DNA from 3 places in the Halomonas sp. I5-271120 genome. Region 1 is predicted to be linked to each of the others. Evidence: riboswitches for the same ligand, from Rfam matches in the RefSeq annotation. Region 1 holds a riboswitch; each other region holds the start of a gene.
What was found. Region 1 has a riboswitch for thiamine pyrophosphate ahead of thiC (phosphomethylpyrimidine synthase ThiC). Riboswitches for the same ligand answer to the same signal wherever they lie in the genome.
Positions count from the first base shown of each region.

Region 2: linked by a shared signal. The riboswitch ahead of Q2K57_RS10795 (sodium:solute symporter) and the one ahead of thiC (phosphomethylpyrimidine synthase ThiC) in region 1 are both predicted to bind thiamine pyrophosphate.
Region 3: linked by a shared signal. The riboswitch ahead of thiM (hydroxyethylthiazole kinase) and the one ahead of thiC (phosphomethylpyrimidine synthase ThiC) in region 1 are both predicted to bind thiamine pyrophosphate.

Region 1 covers NZ_CP130701.1:737,838-745,304, reverse strand. The annotation lists gene cyoC (cytochrome o ubiquinol oxidase subunit III) at 1-478, shown strand, start outside; gene cyoD (cytochrome o ubiquinol oxidase subunit IV) at 480-809, shown strand; gene cyoE (heme o synthase) at 821-1,708, shown strand; gene Q2K57_RS03270 (Yip1 family protein) at 1,888-2,499, shown strand; gene Q2K57_RS03265 (CBS domain-containing protein) at 2,903-3,586, shown strand; gene Q2K57_RS03260 (porin family protein) at 3,903-4,439, shown strand; partial or broken gene thiC (phosphomethylpyrimidine synthase ThiC) at 4,716-6,525, opposite strand; TPP riboswitch at 6,609-6,736, opposite strand; partial or broken gene Q2K57_RS03250 (TenA family protein) at 6,857-7,467, opposite strand, start outside.
Region 2 covers NZ_CP130701.1:2,419,479-2,426,945, forward strand. The annotation lists gene katG (catalase/peroxidase HPI) at 1-893, opposite strand, end outside; gene Q2K57_RS10780 (LysR family transcriptional regulator) at 1,133-2,191, opposite strand; gene Q2K57_RS10785 (CoA-acylating methylmalonate-semialdehyde dehydrogenase) at 2,471-3,970, shown strand; gene Q2K57_RS10790 (hypothetical protein) at 4,139-4,810, opposite strand; TPP riboswitch at 5,076-5,209, shown strand; gene Q2K57_RS10795 (sodium:solute symporter) at 5,199-6,623, shown strand; gene ilvD (dihydroxy-acid dehydratase) at 6,761-7,467, shown strand, end outside.
Region 3 covers NZ_CP130701.1:3,320,183-3,327,649, reverse strand. The annotation lists gene Q2K57_RS14905 (ABC transporter permease) at 1-20, shown strand, start outside; gene Q2K57_RS14900 (ABC transporter ATP-binding protein) at 13-1,626, shown strand; TPP riboswitch at 1,673-1,767, shown strand; gene thiM (hydroxyethylthiazole kinase) at 1,809-2,609, shown strand; gene thiE (thiamine phosphate synthase) at 2,602-3,243, shown strand; gene Q2K57_RS14885 (DUF4399 domain-containing protein) at 3,444-3,857, shown strand; gene Q2K57_RS14880 (glycosyltransferase family 4 protein) at 3,988-4,566, opposite strand; gene Q2K57_RS14875 (glycosyltransferase) at 4,521-5,144, opposite strand; gene Q2K57_RS14870 (UDP-glucose/GDP-mannose dehydrogenase family protein) at 5,141-6,487, opposite strand; gene Q2K57_RS14865 (O-antigen ligase) at 6,649-7,467, opposite strand, start outside.

The DNA.
Region 1 (7,467 bases):
CTTCGCTGTGCTCCTGAAGGGCACGGCAGGTGGGCCGACACCGGGCGAGATCTTTGAGCTGCCGTTCGTGCTGGTCGAGACCTTCCTGCTGCTGTTCTCGAGCTTTACCTACGGCATGGCCGTGCTGGCGATGAACGCCAATCAGACGGCCAAGGTCAGCCGTTGGCTGTGGATCACCTTCGTCCTGGGCGCTTCGTTCGTGGCGATGGAGGTCTACGAATTCCAGCACCTGATCCATGAAGGTTTCGGTCCGGATCGCAGTGCCTTCCTGTCGGCCTTCTTTACCTTGGTCGGCACCCACGGCCTGCACGTGACCTTCGGCTTGATCTGGATCCTGGTGATGCTGGTTCAGCTCAAGAAAAAGGGGCTGAACGACGTTACCCGTCCGCGGATCATGTGCCTGAGCTTGTTCTGGCACTTCCTGGACATTGTCTGGATCTGCGTATTCTCCTTCGTTTATCTGATGGGAGTCCTGTGATATGAGTGGCTCACACACGTCTCACGACAACAGTCATGGCAGCGTCAAGTCCTATGTGACGGGCTTGGTTCTGTCCATCGTCCTGACCATCATTCCCTTCGGGGTAGTGATGAGCGGCGACTTCAGCCCCTTGGCGATGGTCGGCGTCATCACTGTGACAGCGGTGCTGCAGGTGCTGGTTCAGCTGGTGCTGTTCATGCACATGAGCGCCAAGACTGACGAAGGCTGGAACTTGACGTCGTTCGTCTTCGCCGTGGCGATCCTGGTTCTAGTCATCGGAGGTTCCCTGTGGATCATGCATCATCTAAACCTCAACATGATGATCGGATAACGCAGCCCTCCATGCTCAAGGACTACCTGACACTCACCAAGCCGGGGATCATCGGCGGTAACTTGATCTCCGTTCTGGGCGGCTACTTTCTAGCCGCCCAGGGCGGGTTCGACCTGCCGCTGTTTCTCTCTGCCGTGGTGGGTCTGGCGCTGGTGATTGCCTCTGGATGTGCCTTCAACAACGTCATCGACCAAGATATCGATCGCGTGATGCGGCGCACCCAGAATCGTCCGCTGGTACAGGGGCGCGTCACCGCGGGTGCTACGCTGTGGTTCGCCACGGCGCTGGGGCTGGCAGGCTTTGCCCTGCTGGCTCTGGGCACCAACGCCTTGACGGTTGGGCTGGCCACGTTTGGCTTCGTTATCTATGTCGTCGTCTACAGCCTGTGGATGAAGCGTCATTCCGAATACGGCACCCTGGTCGGTAGCCTCTCTGGGGCCATACCGCCGGTAGTGGGCTACTGTGCCGTCAGCGGCACCTTCGATACCGGTGCCATGACGCTGCTGACCATCTTCTGCCTGTGGCAGATGCCGCATTCCTATGCGATTGCCATCTTCCGCCTGGAAGACTATCGCGCTGCATCGATTCCGGTATTGCCGGTGGTGCGTGGCATTCACCGTGCCAAGCATCACATCCTCGGCTATATCCTGGCGTTCATTCCGGCGACCCTGGCGCTGAGCATTGCGGGCTATGCCGGCCCCGGCTACTTCATCGTCGCTCTGGGTATGGGAGTCTATTGGCTGTACCTGGCGTGTAAGGGCTATCGTGCCCAAGACGAGGAGCGCTGGGCCAAGAGCGTGTTCGGATTTTCCATTCTCACCATCACGGCACTGAGTCTGATGATGTCATTGGATGCCGCCCTCCCTAATGCGCCGCTTTTATGGACTTCGCTGCGCTGATCTCACCCTGATCTCTTTCAGAGCTCTCCCCGAACAATCCAAAGCGTTGAGACGACGGTGATAACCGTCGTCGACGCTTCCTCCTTCCTTCTGACTATACTGCTGATAAGGCACGCTTCATGTGTGTGCTTGAGGTCGGTTCATGACGATCTCTCCTGCTGATAGATGGAGGTATCCGGATGCTGACGCATGTCTGGGGCTTGATGGCCCATCCGCAACGCGAATGGAAACAGATCAAGGGAGAGCGCGAGACGCTCACCCACCTCTACGAGCATCATGTGCTGCTGCTGGCAGCCATCCCGGTCATCTGCTCCTATATCGGCACCACCCAGGTGGGCTGGGGGCTGGGGGGCGAGACCACGATACAGCTCGGCTACCTGGATGCTTTGGGGGCTGGCGTCGTTTTTTATCTGGTGATACTCGCGGCGGTGTATGCGGTGGGCAAGGTGATCCGTGCCATGGCCAAGCGTTTTACGCCCAACCCGCCGAAACAGAGCGAGTGCATCGTGTTCGCTGGCTATGTGGCCACGCCGATGTTCATCAGCGGTCTTGTGGCTATCTATCCCATTATCTGGCTGTGCCTGCTGGCCGGTATTCTTGGGCTCTGCTACACTGCCTATCTGCTTTACCTGGGCATTCCGGCTTTTCTCGACATCAGTCGCGAAGAAGGCTTCATCGTCTCCAGTTCCACACTCGGCATCGGGGTGCTCCTGCTTGAGGTGCTGCTGGGCCTGACAGTCCTGCTCTGGGGCTACGGGGAGCGCATCATCCTGGCACTGCTCGGGAACTGAGGCGCCAAAGGGTCGCATGTCCGCGCAGGAAGCGCTGGTTCGCGACCCATCATTACCGATACGCATGACAGACATGAACAGGGCGGCCCTTTGGCCGCCCTGTTCATGTGCCGGGTTCTGTCATCTGCCTGGGCTCTGCGCTGTCGTTTACTGAAAGAGCTGGCGCTGCCGACCTTAGGCAAGACGCCGAGCCGATACCTGGCGATTGTCGGCTTATCTCCCATGATAGGGGTGCGGCATGTCGCCATCCCGCCTTGTGGCTATCTCGGGGCAGCACTAGAGTTTAAGTAGGCCCTGGCGAAACCATCCCCCTTGCGCGCGTCGCATTCAGGCCATGCCAAGCATCGAGCGCGAGGCTTGCCAGACCATTCTGTGCCATCAGCATTCATCAGGAGGATGTGCCATGCGCGCTGTCGATGTCATGACGCCAACGGTTATCAGTGTTTCCCCCGAGACAGGTGTCCAGGAAATTGCTCGCCTGTTGCTGGATCACCATATCAGTGCGGTACCCGTGATCGATGATGACCAGCATCTGCTGGGTATGGTCAGCGAAGGCGACCTGATGGGACGCGCCGAAAATCAGGCCGAGAAGCCCACGCCTTGGTGGCTGGCGCTGGTCTCTTCGGGGCCCGAAACGGCGGCCAGCTACATCAAGACACATGGCCATACGGCACGAGACATCATGTCCCACCCGGTGGTCGACGTGGAGGAAGATGTCTGCGTCGCTGATATTGCCCGGCTGCTCGAGAAGCGCCATATCAAGCGGGTGCCGGTGACCCGGGACGGCAAGTTGGTAGGCATCGTCAGTCGTTCCAACCTGCTGCAAGGCCTGGCCATCACTCCGCCGGCCAGCGAGGGAACGGTCGATGACCGCAGCCTGCGTGAAGCGCTCAGCAAGGAGATCGAGGACAAGCTCAACACCGTACGCGTCAACGTTATCGTCAAGGATGGCGTCGTCGAGCTGTGGGGCCTGGTCGCCAGTGATGAGGAAATGAAGGCGGTACAGCTGGCCGCCGAGAACCAGCCAGGCGTCAAACGGGTCGAGAACAATATGAGCCGCATGCCGCTGGGGTTTGGCGCCTTGTAGCTCTAGTAGTGTATTGCCTTAAGTGGCCTGCATTTCGTCAATTGCGACTAATCTGCGAGTGAGTGGTCGCTTTCTCGCGGTGATCGCCAACCGCCGTCGATCACATAATTTACTGGCGCAATCATGGAAAATGATCCACGTTAGAATAGGGATATAAAACACTGTTTTAAAACCCGGCTTGATTAGCGTTGTTAGTCAATTCGGTGAGTCGGAATGGTTGTTCAATGCGGTTGGCTGCGGCAGTCGATTAAGCGCGTTGGACGACATCGTCGGATAACAGTGCCGTGATCGGGATTTCTAACGGAGGAGATGAGTCATGAAGCGATTGATAGCGCCGGTGGCGGCTTGCGCCGTGGTGGGGGCCTTGGGTGTGTCGGGCAGTGCACAGGCAGAACAGATGAGTATTACACCGGCGGCCTACCTTGGCGCCGATGTCATGTTCTGGAACTTCGATCCGCAGGGAAGCTCCTCCGCCGAGAGCGAAGCGTTACGACTGAGAGCCGGCATGCAGTTCAACGACTACTTTGCCATTGAGGGCCACCTGGCCACCGGCGGGTCGGATTCGATTGGTGGCGTGGATATCGATCTGGATTACCTGGCAGGCATCTTCGCCAAGGGCTTCCTGCCGGTCTCCCGGGAATTCCGGCTCTATGCATTGCTGGGTGCCAGTGAGGTTTCCTTCAATGACGTCACTTTCAACGGCGATGACAGTGAGAGCGGTTTCTCCGGCGGTGTCGGCGCAGAGTTTGATATGAGCCGCAACCTGTCTTTCGGCGCCGACTACATCCGCTATCTCGATGAAGACAATTTCACCTTCGACGGTTTCAGTCTGGGCGCTACCTACCGCTTCTGATGCCGGCAGACGCTGCCGTGTTCTGGCGTCATGCATGACGCCAGCGGCCACAACCAGGCCCCGTCCATGTCAGTCATGGCGGGGCCTTTTGCCGAAGTGAGCGTGGGCGGGTGTCTCAGACCTGCTGATAGAGCCGGGCGCCGGCATCCCGGAAGGCTTGGGCCTGCTCCTCCATGCCCTTTTTTACCGCTTTCGGGTCATCGTCGAGGCGACGGTCAGATGCCTCGTCTCGGGTCTCTCCCTGGGTCCCGTCTTTGATCGCGTTATTGGAAACATGGTCTCGCACTTCCTGGCTGATCTTCATCGAGCAGAACTTGGGCCCACACATCGAGCAGAAATGGGCCACCTTGGCCGAGTCCTTGGGCAGGGTCTCGTCGTGGTATTCCCTGGCCGTGTCCGGATCCAGCCCCAGATTGAACTGATCCTCCCAGCGGAACTCGAAGCGCGCCTTGGACAGCGCATTGTCCCGACGCTGGGCGGCGGGATGGCCCTTAGCAAGATCCGCGGCATGGGCGGCGATCTTGTAGGTGATGATGCCGGTCTTGACGTCGTCCTTGTTGGGAAGGCCCAAATGCTCCTTGGGGGTCACATAGCAGAGCATGGCGCAGCCGTACCAGCCGATCATGGCGGCACCGATGCCGGAGGTGATGTGATCATAGCCCGGCGCGATATCGGTGGTCAGCGGCCCTAGGGTGTAGAAGGGCGCCTCGTCGCATTCGGTAAGTTGCTTGTCCATGTTTTCCTTGATCAGGTGCATGGGCACGTGGCCGGGTCCCTCGACCATCACCTGGACGTCATGCTTCCAGGCGATGCGCGTCAGCTCACCGAGGGTCTCGAGCTCGGCGAACTGGGCCGCGTCGTTGGCATCGGCCACCGAGCCCGGGCGCAAGCCGTCTCCCAGCGAGAAGGCGACATCGTACTGCTTGCAGATCTCGCAGATTTCCTCGAAGTGGGTATAGAGAAAGCTCTCCTGATGGTGATAGAGGCACCACTTGGCCATGATCGACCCGCCCCGGGAGACGATGCCGGTGACCCGCTTGGCCGTCAGCGGCACGTAGCGCAAGAGCACGCCTGCATGAATGGTGAAGTAATCGACACCCTGTTCGGCCTGCTCGATCAAGGTGTCGCGAAACACCTCCCAGGTCAGATCCTGAGCCACGCCATTTACCTTCTCCAGCGCCTGGTAGATGGGCACGGTGCCCACCGGCACCGGCGCGTTGCGGATGATCCACTCCCGGGTCTCGTGGATGTTCTGGCCGGTGGATAGGTCCATGATGGTGTCCGAGCCCCAACGGATGCCCCAGGTCATCTTGTCGACCTCATCCTCGATCGAAGAGGTCACCGCCGAGTTGCCCAGGTTGCCGTTGATCTTCACCAGGAAGTTGCGGCCGATAATCATCGGCTCGGATTCCGGATGATTGATGTTGCAGGGGATGATGGCACGTCCGGCGGCCACCTCGTCGCGCACGAACTCGGGTGTGATCTCCTCGGGGAGCCTGGCACCGAAGCCCTGTCCTGGGTGCTGGTGGTCAAGGATGTGCTCTACCTCTTCCGAACCCGTATACGTTGAACAGCGCGCCTGGCGGCGCAAATTCTCGCGGATGGCGATGAACTCCATCTCCGGGGTGACGATGCCCTGGCGGGCATAGTAGAGCTGGGTGACGTTGCCGGCCTTGCCATCCTTTCCGGGGCGTGCGCGCCTTGGAGAGCGTTGCAACTCGAAGCGCAGTGGCGCCAGCATGGGGTCGTTGGCGCGGCGCCGGCCATACCCCGAACTGGGGCCATCCAGCCAGTCGGTGTCGTCGCGCTCATCGATCCAGGTTTGGCGCAGGGCAGGCAAGCCGCGGCGCAGGTCGATCTCGGCACCCGGATCGGTGTAGGGCCCGGAGGTGTCATAGACCAGCAGCGGCGGGTTGTGCTCGACGCCGTCGGTGGTGGTCGTTGGTGACAGGGCGATTTCGCGAAAGGGCACGCGGATGTCCGGGCGCGAGCCCTCGACATGGAGCTTGCGCGAGCCCGTCATGGGCGCGATGGCGGCCGCATCGACGCGGGCCTGCTCGTTGAGAAAGTGCTGGGTGTTGCTCATGCGATGTGTTCTCCCGGTAACATCAGGGAGGACAAGCGAAGGAGAGACAGGGGCAGGCGGTTTTCGGCACCGGCGGGGAAACGGCCTGCCTGTCGCTTGATCCCTACGCTGGTCCTAGCCAGGTCAGGTTCAACGGGATCCGTCCTGTCAGGCGCCTTTAGCGCCTGTTGGATGATCTCAGCCGGTATCACCGGCACCCCGTCAAGCGAGTGGTGGGAGCCTTGGCTCCCGGTGGTGGCTTGCAATGGCCGTTCGGCACCACCAAACCGAGCGGTCTTTTCCAGCGAGCCCATTTTGGCAGGCCCTGTGCGACAGGCCCTGTGAGACAGGCTCAGTCGCGCTGATCGAGGCCCATCTGCCAGAAATCGATCTCGAGCCGTGTGGCCTCGCTGAATATCTGGCTCAGTTCCTGGAAGCGTCGCGGCCCGACCTCCGCTAGGCGCGCATCGAGCCAGGCCATTTCATCCACCATGGCCTGCTGAAACTCGGGGCCTTCGTACAGCGTGATCCAGGCGTCAAAAGGGTTGGCCGCGCCGCGCACCGTGGTGGGTTGGGTATTGAGCCAGGTCGCGATTTCGCCGTAGCCGATCAGGCAGGGCGCCAACGCTACGTGGAGGTCCAGAAGGTCGCCGCGGTGGCCGGCCTCGAGCACATAGCGGGTATAAGCCAGTGTCTCGCGGGCCTCGGGCACTGCGGCCAGATCGGTCTCGGAAATGCCCCAATCGCGGCAGAAACCGACATGCAGGTCCAGTTCGGTTGGCCTGGCGCAGGTCGCTCAGGGTACGGCTCTTGTAGGCGGCCAGCGCGTAGGCGCGGGCAAAGTGGATCAGGAACAGGTAGTCTTGTTGTAGATAGCAGCGAAAGGCGTTTTGATCGAGGGTGCCGGCGCCGAGGGTGCGCACGAAGTCGTGCTCGATATAGCGGTGCCAATCCTGTTGGCAG
Region 2 (7,467 bases), 1.7 Mb from region 1:
CAGCCGAAGCCCTGCGCTTCGACGTCGGCGCCCTCTGGCTCAGGCCCAAGGGCCTCGGCGTCGCCATTACCGTGGGTCTTGCCGACCGTATGGCCGCCGGCGGTCAGCGCCGCGGTCTCCTCGTCGTCCATCGCCATGCGCGCGAAGGTCTCGCGAACCTGCTCGGCGGTCTTGAGCGGGTCGGGTTGGCCGTTCACACCTTCCGGATTCACGTAGATCAGGCCCATCTGCACCGCGGCCAGCGGGTTCTCCATGGTATCGGGCTTGTCGACGTTGTCGTAGCGCTCGTCGGAGGGCGCCAGCCACTCCTTCTCGGCCCCCCAGTAGATATCTTTCTCGGGCTGCCAGATATCCTCGCGGCCGAATGAGAAACCGAAGGTCTTGAAGCCCATGGACTCGTAGGCGACGTTGCCGGCCAGGATGAACAGGTCGGCCCAGCTGATCTTGTTGCCGTACTTCTTCTTGATCGGCCACAGCAGACGCCGCGCCTTGTCGAGGTTGCCGTTGTCCGGCCAGGAGTTGAGGGGGGCAAATCGCTGGTTGCCGGTGCCAGCGCCACCACGCCCGTCGGCCAGGCGGTAAGACCCCGCCGCGTGCCAGGCCATGCGAATCATCAGGCCGCCATAGTGGCCCCAATCGGCCGGCCACCACTCCTGGCCGTCGGTCATCAGGGCTTGCATGTCCTGCTTGATGGCGTCGAAGTCGAGCTTTCTGACTTCTTGCCGGTAGGCGAAGTCCTCGCCCATCGGGTCGGCCTTGCGGTCGTGCTGGTGAAGGATGTCGAAGTTCAGCGCCTCTGGCCACCAGTCGGTGTTGGAATGCCCGGACGCGGTATTGCCGCCGTGCATTACCGGGCACTTGCCAGCATCGGTGCCTTGTTGTCCGTTGCCCATCGCGTTATCTCCCGTCATTGGTATGGATGGGGCTTGACTCCCCACCAGCTTCGATGGCCCTTTCTCTTTTATGGCGTGCTAATAGGTTTGCTGTCGACTCAGTCAGCGGAAAGGGCGCTTTTTACTGCTATTGCTTTACATCACAGCTTAGTGGCGACCCTCAGGGCTTCAATTTTTCTTTACTCAAGAAGCTGATAGCTAATTTTCATCGGAGATCGTGCATGCAAGCGAGGCCGGTGTCACTCGGCGCTGGGCCCTGCAGACGGGCATGTCAGGCAGGCGCCTGGTTCGCCCATCAGGAAGGCTCGGTTGGCCTCGACGGTCTCGCGCAGGTACTCCCAGGTCAGGCGGACACGAGACAGACGACGCTGCTCCTGGCGGGCGGTGATCCAGAATTGGCGGGTGAGGTCGATGTCGTCCACCAGCACCGCTTCAAGCGCTGGATGCTGCTCGGCCATGAAGCAGGGCAAGACCGCTAGCCCCGCGCCCTGAACGGCCGCGCTGTACTGGGTGGTGACGCTGGTGCTGCGGATACTGAACTGCGGGGCGTGTCGCACGGTTTCCGGGGATGCGGCCGCGGCGGCGAGCGAGGAAGCTTCCTGCCGCGGCTTGCGCTGGGAGGCAAGCCGAGAATCTAGAGGCGTTTCGTGAGGGTGCTCGAGCGGCGGTTCGAGCAGCGGTTCCAGATAATTCAGCTGATCGCTGAAGATAAGGTCATCGATATAGCCAATCAGACGGTGCTGGCCGAGCTCACGGCGAGTCGTCGGCCGGCCATGGCGGGCCAGGTAGTCGCGACTGCCATAGAGCCGCAGCCGATAGTCACACAGCCGCGAGATCACAAGGCCCGCGCTGCTCGGGCGCTCCACGGTGATGGCCAGGTCGGCCTCGTGGCGACTTAAGTTGACCACACGTGGCAGTGCCAGCAGGTCCAGCGTCAGCGCCGGGTGGCGTTCGCCGAAGGCGGCTAGCAGGGGCGCGATCACCCAGGTGCCGAAGCCCTCGGTGACGCCGAGGCGTACCTGGCCGCTGAGCTGTCGGTCCTGATCGCTCAGGCCCTCGGCAGCCTCGATGGCGTGGCGGGCCATCTCCTCGGCGTGGGCCTGCAGGCGATGGCCGGCCTCGGTGAGTCGGTAGCCATGCGTGCTGCGCTCAAAGAGTTGGGTATTGAGTTTTTGCTCGAAGCGTTTAGTGCGCCGTGAAAGCGTCGAATGATCGACCCCCAGGCGCCGGGCCGCATCGGTCAGCCGCTCGCTGCGAGCGACCTCGAGAAAGACCTGAATGTCCTGCCAGTCGAGCATTGCAATGGCCCTCTCTTGGTTGCCTTGGGAGTGATGTCAGTTGTGCGTGGATGCACAAGCAATGTGCTGCGCTGCCCGTTGTGTGTCAATTCATCCCCTGTCTACACTCGAACTAGCCGCTTCCTACGCTTTGGCCGTGTCGATATGCACATAAAGTCGAAGCCGGGGTGCCATGGCTTAATGCACTATACCTCCGCCAGTTCATCCACAATCACAAGAGGCTGTCCCGCGCGTGGCGCCGTGTCGCCATCGCCAGAGGTCTGCCCAGGAGCCGCCATCATGTCAGTGCGTGAGATTTCCCTTTATATCGACGGTCAACCGGTGCCCTCCCAGAGCGGGGAATGGCGCGACGTGCTCAATCCGGCGACCCAGGAAGTGGTGGCCCGGGTGCCGTTCTGCACAAGCGACGAGGTCGACCGCGCCGTAGCCAGTGCCAAGGCGGCCTTCAAGACCTGGCGCAAGGTGCCGCTGGGCAAACGCATGCGCATCATGCTCGCCTTCCAGGCACTGATTCGTGAGCACACCGCCGAGCTCGCTGAACTGATCACCGAGGAGCACGGCAAGACCTTGCCGGATGCCGAAGGCGAGGTCGGTCGCGGCCTGGAAGTGGTCGAACATGCCTGCTCGATTCCGAGCCTGCAGCTTGGTGAGCTTGCCGAGAATGCCGCCAACGAAGTCGATGTCTACACCATGAATCAGCCTCTCGGCGTGGGTGCGGGCATTACCGCCTTCAACTTCCCGATCATGCTGCCCTGCTTCATGTTCCCGCTGGCCATCGCCACCGGGAACACCTTCGTCTTGAAGCCCTCTGAGCAAGATCCCTCTTCGACCATGCGCCTGGTCGAGCTGGCCCACGAGGCCGGCGTGCCGGCCGGGGTGCTCAACGTGGTGCACGGCGGCCCGGACGTGGCCAACCAGATCTGCGATCACCCGGACATCAAGGCGCTGTCATTCATCGGTTCGACCCATGTCGGCACCCATATTTATCGCCGTGGCTCAGAGGCCGGCAAGCGGGTGCAGTCGATGATGGGCGCCAAGAACCATTGCGTGGTGATGCCGGATGCCAACCGCAGCCAGGCCATCAACAACCTCCTGGGCTCGGCCTTCGGGGCCGCCGGCCAGCGCTGCATGGCCAACTCGGTGGTGGTGCTGGTGGGTGAGGCCAGGACATGGCTTGAGGACATCATCGAAGGCGCTCGCAACATGAAGGTCGGCCCCGGCACCCAGCGCGACGCCGATCTGGGGCCGCTGGTGTCGCCCGCCGCCCGCGAGCGGGTCGAAGCGATGATCGAGGCCGGAGCCAAAGAGGGCGCGACCCTGGCGCTGGACGGTCGCGGCCTCAAGGTTGAGGGCTATCCTAACGGTAACTTCGTCGGTCCTACGGTGTTCAGTGACGTGACCGCCGAGATGACCATCTACCGCGAAGAGGTCTTCGGGCCGGTACTATGCGTGGTGGGCGTCGAGACCCTCGATGACGCCATCGACTTCGTCAATGCCAACCCCAACGGCAACGGCACCTCGATCTTTACCAATTCCGGCTGGGTGGCACGGCGTTACGAAAGCGACATCGATGTTGGCCAGGTGGGCATCAACGTGCCGATCCCTGTGCCGGTCGCCTACTTCAGCTTCACCGGCTCGCGGGCCTCGAAGCTTGGCGATCTCGGCCCCAACGGCAAGCAGGCGATCGCCTTCTGGACTCAGACCAAGACCGTCACCGCCCGCTGGTTCGAGCCAGAGAACATCTCCGGCGGCATCAACAGCACCATCTCGCTGGGTTGATCGCGTTCTAGCCAAAGCTTTGTAGCCGGCGCTGGGTCGCCGGCACCTTGTCACAAGAGCTTTGTCACATGAGCGCTGCGGCGAAGTGCTTTCCCGCACGGTAATACACGGCCCCGTCTCGAGAGAGGCGGGGCCGTCTGCGTCGTTGGCTAACGTTTTCCCGGGCGTTCAGCTCAAGTCGCTCAGCAGCGCTAACACCGGCTCGACCTGGCTGACGTGCAGTACCAGTTTCACTCCGCCGGCCTTGGCATCGTGCAGCGGCGTAACCACTGCAAATTCGCCTTCCTCGAGGTGGAACTCATGGATTTCGCGCAGGCCTTCTGAGGTCTTACAGCAGATCGAGCGGTAGGCATCGTCTTCGCCGTAGGTCAGGCGGTGGTAGACCTTGAAGAAAGTGTAAAGGGCAAGGCCGTTGGGAAAGTCTGGCCAGCGGGCAGGACTTTCTCGGGTCTCAGCATCGATTGTTGCGCCGTTTTGCTCGGCCGAGGCGATAGCGTTGGCCAGGGGCTCGGCCAGCAGTGAGCCGGTATCGATCGGCAGCGGTGTCAGGTTAGCCAGAGCATCACGGTAGTAGGCGAGGCTGGCGGCGATGTCGTCTGTACCGCGAAGCTTATGCTCGTGGTGATGCAAATCCGCGGGTGCGAAGGCGCCATTTTCCCAGCCATGGATTACCTGCAGGGTCAGTCGTTGCTCGCGCAGCGCTTCGTCCAGTAGCGCCTGAAGTGCTACGCGCAGATGAAGCTTGCGTTCCGGGACATCGTTATCGAAGGCTTCGTAGGGCATCGCAAATATCTGGTGCAGGCACCCTTCGGCGTGCTCCTTGGCTTCTGTGTAGTTCATCCTGAATTCCTGCAGGTAATTGTTGGCATGGGGTATTCTGAGCATCGCCTAGGTTATCGGCTGAGAATGGCATTACCTGAGTGATTGAGGCGATTTGGCCGGCCGGGATGACTCAAGTATCCTGTCACGAGATAATCACAGCGTTATACTCGTCAGCAAAGTACTCACCATCGAAGTACTTACTAACGTAGTACTTGCTGACGAGTACTTGACGACTTAGTACTGACCATTTTAGTACTGACCATTTTAGTACTCACAATTCATTCACTGTCGCCAGGGGAGTCCCCGGCTGTGCCGTCAATATGGACAGGCGCGAGCTGGGACTGAGAGTGCACCACGTGCTGACCCTGGAACCTGATCCGGTTAATACCGGCGGAGGAAGTGCGACATGCCTTACCCAACGTTAGCCGCGCTGGGCGCGACGCTTGTGCTTTTCACTTTGCTTGGCCTGCGCGCCCGGCATTTCAACAGGGCGCTGGGTGACGGTGTTCCCGATGACGCCCTCGATGACTATGTCACCGCCCGCAACTCCCAGAACGCCTCGACCCTGGGGCTGTCCTTCCTGGCTTCCGGCATGGGGGCGTGGATTCTCTTCGCGCCGCCGGAAGTGGGTGCCTTCGCGGGGCCGGTCGCACTGGCCGGTTATGCCATTGGCGCGGCACTTCCCTTCCTGGTGCTCGCCGCCTGCGGCCCGGCGATCCGCCGCTATCTCCCCGAAGGGCGCAGCATCGGCGAATTCGCCGAGCGTCGCTACGGAGCCGGCGTGCGCCGCTATGTGTCGCTGATTTCTATCCTCTACATGGCCTGCTTCCTGGCGGCGGAGTTGACCGCCATCGGCGGCATCACCGCGCTGCTTTCCGAAGTATCGCCGGCGTTGGTGGTGAGCGGTGTGGCCCTCACCACGTTGCTTTACACGGCGCTCGGTGGGCTGCGGGCGAGCCTCGCCACCGATCGCTGGCAGGCGGGGCTCTTGATTGCGCTGCTGGCGGTGGTCGGCTGGCTGGGCCTGTCGCGGCTGCCGGCTTTGCCGGAAGAGGCTACGATGCCGGGCATCCCCACCGGCAGTGCGCTGTCCGTGGCGTTGACCCTGGTGATCGCGGTCACGGCGGCAAACCTTTTTCATCAGGGCTACTGGCAGCGGGTCTGGGCGGCAAAGAGCGGTCAGGCGCTGGGACGTGGGGCGCTGCTGGGTGGCCTGGTGACCGTAGCGGTGGTGGCGGTGGTCGGGGGCCTGGGCATTCTCGCCGCCATGTCAGGCGTTGCCCTCGGCGAGCCGCCGATGCCGTTCTTTGCCCTGCTGATCGACGCGTCGGCCGGCCTGAAGCTGCTTGGCCTGGTGCTGGCGGTAACGCTGGTGGCCTCGAGCGTCGATACCCTGCAGAACGCTATCGCCTCGCTGGCGGTCGGCGATGGCAGTGAACGCGGCCGGACGGGGCTTGGTCTGCCGATGGCCCGCTGGCTGACGGTGGCGCTGATGGTGCCGGTGGTGGTGCTGGCGCTGCAGAATCTCTCTGTGCTGCGACTGTTCCTGATCGCCGATCTGCTCTGCGCCTCGGCGATCGTGCCGGTGCTGCTCGGCCTGTGGCCGCGCATGACCACCTTGGCGGCGGTGGCCGGCGGTCTGGCGGGCCTTGTGGGTGCCGTGCTGCCCGGCTGGCTGGAACAGGGCAGCTTCACGGCGGGGCTCTTGGCGGCAAGTTTTCCCGGTGGCGTACCGACCCTTGAGCCTTTCCTCGGCGCGCTGGTCGCCTCGACGCTTCTAAGCCTCACCGTTGCATCTCTGCGCCCGGCGCGAGAGGCTCGCGCCGTCTAACCGTCGCCGAACAGGCTGCCTAGACGCGGGGGCTTGCCAAGGCGGCTTGCAAAGGCGGTTTGCAAGACCGTTTACAAGGGCAGGGCATGGCGCCCACTATCAGGGGATTGACGACCAACCCGCTGATAGGAGGCTCCATGTCTGACACGCCCAAGGATTCACGCCGGCGCTATTCCGCCCCGGTGGTCGATGGCCTCGGTAAGTCCGCCAGTCGCGCCATGCTGCGCGCGGTGGGCTTTACCGATGAAGACTTCGCCAAGCCCCAAGTGGGCATCGCCTCGACCTGGAGCCAGGTCACGCCCTGCAACAGCCATATCGACGGCCTCGCCGACGAGGCCAGTGCCGGTGCCGATGGCGCCGGTGGCAAGGGCGTGATCTTCAACACCATCACCATCTCCGATGGCATCGCCAACGGCACCGAGGGCATGAAGTATTCCCTGGTCTCGCGGGAGGTGATCGCCGATTCCATCGAAACCGTGGCCGGCTGCGAGGGCTTTGATGGCCTGGTGGCGATCGGCGGCTGCGACAAGAACATGCCGGGCTGCCTGATCGGCCTGGCCCGCCTCGATCGTCCCAGCGTGTTCGTCTACGGCGGCACCATCCTGCCCGGCGAAAACCACACCGATATCGTCTCGGTGTTCGAGGCGGTGGGCGGTCACGCCAAGGGCGATCTCGACCTGATCGACGTCAAGCACATCGAGGAAACCGCGATTCCCGGCCCTGGCGCCTGCGGTGGCATGTACACCGCCAACACCATGGCCTCGGCCATCGAGGCGTTGGGCATGAGCCTTCCTGGCAGCTCGGCGCAGAACGCCGTTTCACAGGCCAAGCGCGACGACTGCGC
Region 3 (7,467 bases), 1.2 Mb from region 1:
GGAGCACGGACGATGCCTGAAACGCCCCCGCACTCTCATAACCGACCGCTGCTGCGCCTGGACGATCTGACCATCGGCTTCGACGGCGAGAGGGTAGTGGATTCGCTGTCACTGCATATCCATGCCGGCGAAGCGCTGGCCCTGGTTGGCGAATCCGGCTCAGGCAAGTCGGTCAGCGCCCTGGGGGCCATGAACCTGCTGCCTGACAATGCCAGCGTCACCGGGCAGCGCCAGCTGGGTGATACCGATCTGGCGACGCTAAAAAGGCGCGACTGGCAGGGCTTGCTTGGCAGTCGAGTTGGCTTCGTTTTTCAGGAGCCCATGACCTCGCTGAACCCGCTGCATACCGTCGAGAAACAGATCGGCGAGACCCTGCGCCTGCATCAGGGCCTCAGTGGTAAGGCCGCCCGCGCCAGGGCCAGGGAGTTGCTTATCCAGGTCAAGCTGCCACGGCCGGACGAACTGCTGGATGCCTGGCCCCACCAGCTGTCAGGCGGCCAGCGCCAGCGAGTGATGATCGCCATGGCGATCGCCAATGAACCGGAGCTGCTGATCGCCGATGAGCCGACGACGGCACTCGATGTCACCGTGCAGCAGGACATCCTGGCCCTGCTCAGAGAGCTTCGCGAGCGCCACGGCATGGGCATGCTGCTGATCACCCATGACCTGAACCTGGTGCGCCGCCATGCCGATCGGGTCTGCGTGCTCTATCACGGCCGCGAGCAGGAAACCGGTCCGGTAGAACGCGTCTTTCGTGATCCGCAGAGCCACTACACCCGCACGCTACTGAATGCCGAGCCACAGGGCCGGCCACGTCCCATCGGCAGCCCCCCTGTGCTGATGGCGGCGCGAGCCTTACGGGTAGCCTTTTCGCGCCCCAAGCGCCTTTTCTCTCGGAACCCGCCGCCCTTCGTGGCGGTGCAGCCGCTCGACCTGACCCTTCGCCGCGGCGAGACCCTGGGCATCGTCGGAGAGTCCGGTTCCGGCAAGACCACCTTAGCCATGGCGCTGCTGCGCCTGACGGCCAGTGATGGCGAAATCGACTTCGCCGAGGAGCGGCTGGATACGCTCAGCGGCAAGGCGCTGCGCCAGCAGCGTCGACGCTTCCAGATCGTCTTCCAGGACCCCTATGGCTCGCTGTCGCCGCGCCTGCCGGTGGCCAAGATCATCAGCGAAGGGCTGCGTTTTCATCATCCCGAGCTCGATGACGCCGAGGTCGAACGGCGCGTCCAGGCGACGCTGCTCGAGGTCGGGCTGCCCGCCGACTGCGCCTCGCGCTATCCCCATGAGTTCTCCGGTGGCCAGCGCCAGCGCATTGCCGTGGCCCGGGCCATCATTCTCGAGCCGGAGCTGGTAGTGCTGGATGAACCTACATCGGCGCTGGACCGTACCGTGCAGAAACAACTGGTCGAGCTGCTCAGGGATTTGCAGGCCCGGCGAGGCCTGAGCTACCTGTTCATCAGCCATGACCTGGCGGTGGTGCGCGCCATGGCCCACCGGGTCATGGTGATGAAGGATGGCGACGTGGTCGAGGAAGGCTCAAGCGAGCAGGTACTGGGCGTGCCTCAAACGCCCTACACTCGAGCGCTGGTCGACGCCGCCGGCCTAGCGCCGGTAACCGGCTGATGCTGGCTGGGCTTTACAGCCAGCCGATCGGCAGAGATAGTGTGCACACTGACGACAGGGGCGCCGGCACTCGCCGGCTGAGAGGCACCCTTCGAACCTGACCCGGATAATGCCGGCGGAGGGAGTCGTGTGGTGGGCGCGCCCGACGCCTGCCACACGAACGCCTCCGCTCAGGAGGCACGATGATCACGATTGACCCCACTGCCCATCTGACGCGAGTCCGCGAGACGGCGCCGCTGATCCACAACATCACCAACTTCGTCGCCATGAATGCCATGGCCAATGTGCTGCTCGCCATCGGCGCGTCGCCGGCCATGGTGCATGCGCGAGAGGAAGCCGCCGAGTTCGCCGGGCTGGCCCGCGCCCTGACCATCAATATCGGCACGCTATCACCGCACTGGGTCGAGGCCATGCTCGAGACGGCTAGCGCCGCCCGAGCAGCCGGCACGCCCTGGGTGCTGGATCCGGTCGCGGTAGGTGCCACCGCCTATCGCCGCAAGACCGCCCGCCAGCTGATTGCCCTGTCACCCACGGTGATACGCGGCAATGCCTCCGAGATCATTGCCCTGGCGACCGAAAGCGCGAGCGGCCGAGGCGTCGACAGCACCGATGCCGCCGACAGCGCCCACGACGCGGCGCTGCAACTGGCCCGAAAAACCGGCGCCGTGGTCGCCGTCACCGGCGAGCAGGATCTCGTCACTGACGGCCAGCGCCTGGTATGGGTCGAGGGCGGCCATCCGCTGATGCCCAAGGTCACAACCCTTGGCTGTTCGCTGACCGGGGTCGTCGCCGCTTTCATCGCCGAGGCCGAGGATCCCTTTGTGGCGACCGTCGCGGCACTTGCCTGCTATGCCAGGGCCGGCGAACTGGCCGGCCAGGAAGCCAGAGGTCCCGGCAGCTTCTCGGTCGCCTTTATCGACGCTCTCTATGGACTCGACGCGTCAGCACTTGAGGATCGCCACCCGGAGGTCCGCCATGTGTAACCACAGCCCATCCAAGGCATTCGACCTGACCTTGTACCTGGTGACCGATGCTGCGCTTTGCGCAAAGAAAGGGCTCATCGATACCGTGCTTGCCGCCGTGCGCGGCGGCGTGACGATGGTTCAGCTGCGTGACAAGACAGCAAGCGATGCTGAGCTCATCGATCAGGCTCGACGACTCATGACCGCACTGCACGGCACCGGCGTCCCGCTGATCATCAATGACCGTCTAGACGTCGCCATTGCCGCCGGGGCCGACGGCCTGCACATCGGCCAGGAGGACGGCGCCGTGGCCGAAGCACGCCGCAAATTGGGGCCCAATGCTATCCTGGGGCTCTCGGTGGAAAACAGCACCCAGCTCGCCGCTCTCGATCCGCAAGGACTGGATTATCTTGGTATAGGCCCGGTGTTTGCCACCGCAAGCAAGCAGGATCATGCGCCGCCGCTCGGCATTGGCGGTCTCACCGAATTAGCGGCATCAAGCCCGCTGCCGAGTGTCGCCATCGGCGGCTTGAGCGCGAGCCATGTCGAGGCCATCCGGCAATCGGGCGCTCATGGGCTGGCGGTGATCTCCGCGATCTGCGGTCAACCCGATCCGCAAGCTGCCGCCACGGCATTTGGCCAGCCGCTTTCATAGCCCGGCAAAGGCCACTGGCGAAGCTCTCACCTGTGCCCTGCGTCCTGCGGCTTTCCAACCTTGGATGTTTATCTTCTTGAGCAAATACGGTGAAACCTCATCCTTTTCTCATGGAACGGCTACGCTGAGTGCAGGCAGAAACGCTGCTTGGCCTGGCGTGATACGTCAGGTCACATAGACCGAAACTGGGAGACGCGGAAATGAAGATGCTGACGCAAAGTGCCGGCCGCTGGTTAACTGCGCTAGCGCTGACGATGCTCGCCATGCCGGCCATCGCCATGGAGGGAGTCGGTTTTGCGACGCCGGAGGACGGTGCCGAAGTATCAAACCCGATACAGGTGGAAATGGAGGTCATGGGCATGCAGGTGAAGCCCGCGGGTACCATGGAGGAAGGCACCGGCCATCATCACCTGATCATTGATGCCGGGCCGGTGGCCAAGGGCGAGGTCATTCCCGCCGATGACAGCCATATCCACTTCGGCGGCGGTCAAACCAGCCACGAACTCAGCCTGCCTCCGGGCGAACACACCCTGACGCTTCAATTCGCCGATGGCGAACACCAATCTTATGGCCCTGACTGGTCAAGCACCATCACGGTAACCGTGGTCGAATAACCCTATTCAGGCTCACCATTGCCTTCCCTGTCGGTGAGCCTGATGTCCTGCGCGACATCGTGCGTCAAGGCCAGATGAGGCGTCGCAAGTCTTGCTTGATGTTTCACGCGGCTCACACCGCCTTCGCAGCTCACACCACCTTCATCGCTAGCCGTTGCAGACTCTCCTTGAGTTTTTCGCGCTGCGCGATGTAGGAGTATTGCTGGACGTAATTGGCAAGCTCCCCACCGATGGCCGTCTCTTCTTGATCGAGCAGCATACCCATCCGGCCCGCCCATTCGGCACTGGACGCCTCGTGATTCATCACCAAATCAGGATACGTATCCGCCAGCAGCTCGGATGCCCCAACACGATCGGAAACCAGCACAGGCGTCGCGCAGGCCATGGCCTCCGCCACCACCAATCCAAACTCTTCAATGTGGGCTGGTAGAACGAACAAGTCCAAGGCGCCAAAAACAGTCTCGACGTCAGGCATGGTCGAACGCCAAATGATGCGCTCGGCGACTCCCGCATCCTGGGCTTGCTGCTGGTATTCCGCCGCCTTGTCTTTTCCAACCACCAGGAAACGGTAGCACCCCGGAGCTCGGCGTTGGAGTTCAGCTGCCATCTCGACGAAACCCATGACATTTCGCTTAGCAAAATTGCCCGAGGTGACGAGACCAATCAGCTTTTCATCCTTGGCCACGCCAAGCGCATCACGCGTAGACATTCGGTCGGCACGGGCGCGCTGCACATTGAACTGCTGAGGATCGTATCCCGGATAGCTGACCTCGATCTTGGCAGGATCGATGCCATAGCGATGCCATAGCGATGCGATAGTTCATTGCCCATCAAGCGCGAATTAACGACCACTTGACGAAACTTCCCGCCACCAAGCACATGGTCATGTATCGAGGCGACCTCATGTTGCGCGGGAAGCTCGCGCCCGCGGATATATTGCTCGGCCAAGTGGACGCAGTTATGCAAATAGAGGGTATCCGCCGTTTCGCAATCGCCATGGCTCAACAAGACGTCAGGACGATTCCGGCGACACCAGGACTGCACACGTCGATTGAACCAGAATCGCCGAAAAGCGCCCTTGAATGGCCAGCGCCACAGCTTGACGACTGAAGCTCCATGGTCTGTCACGACCCCAGCATTGCCACGCTCGACCAGCAGTGACACATCGAACCCCAAGTCGTTGAGGAGCTTTGCCTGTGCCAGGGCAACGCGACTGGCACCCGTGGATTTTTCCACCTGCCGAATCGCGATTGCCGCCCGTCGAGCTCTGGAACTCCCAGCACTCATGCCGAAGCAGAGGCCAGAGAGTCACCACGCCCCACAGCGTAGTACATCAGGCCCGCATCCTTGACGGCCTTCGGCGAGAAAAGGTTACGCCCATCGACCACCACCGGCATGGCGAGCTGAGCCTTGAGCCAGTCGAAGTCGAGAATGCGGAATTCCTTCCACTCGGTACAGATCACCAGCGCATCCGCGCCCTTCACGGCCTGAATGCGATCGGCCACCAGCACCAGGTCATCGCGATCCCCATAGAGACGCCGACATTCCTTCATGGCCTCCGGGTCATAGGCCTGAACCCTGGCGCCGGCAGCCCACAGCGCTTCCATGACGTCGCGGCTCGGGGCATCGCGCATGTCATCGGTGTTGGGCTTGAAGGATAGTCCCCACAGGGCGATCGTCTTGCCGGCCAGGTCACCGTCGAAGGCCTGATTGAGCTTGGCGAACAGGGTGCTCTTCTGGCGACGATTGACGTTCTCGACGGCATTGAGCAGTTCGGCCGGGTAGTCGACCTCGCTGGCGGTCCGCGCCAGCGCCTGCACGTCCTTGGGGAAACAGGAACCGCCGTAACCGCAGCCCGGATAGATGAAGTGATAGCCGATACGCGGATCGCTGCCGATGCCCTGGCGCACCTGTTCGACATCGGCGCCCAGCCGCTCGGCCAGGTTGGCGATCTCGTTCATGAAGCTGATCTTGGTCGCCAGCATGGCGTTGGCAGCATACTTGGTCAGCTCGGCGGCGCGCACGTCCATGAACATCATCTTTTCATGGTTGCGGTTATAGGGCCCGTAGCACTCGCGCATCAGCGCTTTGACGCGCTCGGAATCGGTCCCGACCACGATGCGGGCGCCACCACTGAAGTCCTCGATGGCTGCGCCTTCCTTGAGGAATTCCGGGTTGGAGCAGACATCGAAGTCGATTTCCACGCCACGCTCGGCAAGCGTGCTGGCGACAGCGCCACGGACGCGGTCGGCGGTGCCTACCGGCACGGTGGACTTGTCGACGATGACCTTGTGCTCGTCCATGTGCTCGCCGATGGTCCTGGCCACCGCCAGCACGTACTTGAGATCGGCGCTGCCGTCTTCGTCAGGCGGCGTACCGACAGCGATGAACTGCAACTCGCCATGCGCCACCGCGGCAGCAGGATCGGTGGTGAAACGCAGCCGCCCTGCCGCCACGTTGGCCGTCACCATGGACTCGAGACCCGGCTCGTAGATCGGAATCTCGCCCTCATGCAGGCGAGCAATCTTGTCGGCATCCACGTCCATGCAGATGACGTCATGCCCCACATCGGCCAGGCAGGTTCCGGTGACCAGGCCCACGTATCCTGTGCCGAAAATGGTGATTTTCATGTCGCTACTCCTGCCAATAAATAACCTGTAAGCCCCTGGCAACCCGCGCCTAATCGCTTACGCCCAGGCACATGCCGTTTCGGGCAGGGATGTTACACATGCAAAGGCAGAATGGGTATGGTGGCCGACCGCCAGCATGACGAGGACCATGATAATGGCACTCATCGCGGCTTGCCGACAAAAGCGTCGGCAACGTAACCCCGGCCGGCACGGCCACCTTCCTGGCATAGCGCACGCTGCTCTTCCCGCTTCAGAATTACCCAGCAACCGATACTGAGGCCAAGGTAACCGCTCAGGCCGTGCACATCTCGCAGCATGGATTGCGACAGCCCAAAGACAATGAACGCCAAAGGCGTCATCAAGCCCGCCATGGCCAAGACCCTCACCCCTGGAGAGCTGGCACCAAGCCGTAGAGAGAACAGGTACAGAGGCACGCCATAAAGAAGTGCCAACCCCAAGAGCCCCAGCATTCCCCTTCTAGCCGCCGTATCGATAATGTCGCTGTGCAACTGATCATAGTAACTGACGCCGGGATGCAGGATATGGCGCGTCACCAAGGCATCACGCTCGGATTCCAGGCGTCCCTCCCCCCATCCTATCCACGGGCGCTCTGCAAAGAGCTGCAAACCGCCGCGCCACATCTCTAAACGAAGGCCGACAGATCCATCACGATCTTCGCCCTGCCAGTATTCTTGGGCGTCGGCGACGGCTGCGACCAGGCGGTGACTGACCCCCGTTTCAGGGATAGCCACCAGCATGACGACCAAAAGTAGAGCACCACATCCTAGATATCGCGCAACCGGCCGTGGGCGTTCTTTCATGGGCATCTGGCGCCAGGCCACATAGAGCATCAACGCGAGTAATGGCACGGCCAACCAGCCACCACGTGTGCCGGATAGCAACGATGCCAACAGGCCAGCCGTGCCGCCAGCCGCAGATAGCCAGAGACAGTAACGGTGGTAGAAGCGCCGAGGCTGAGG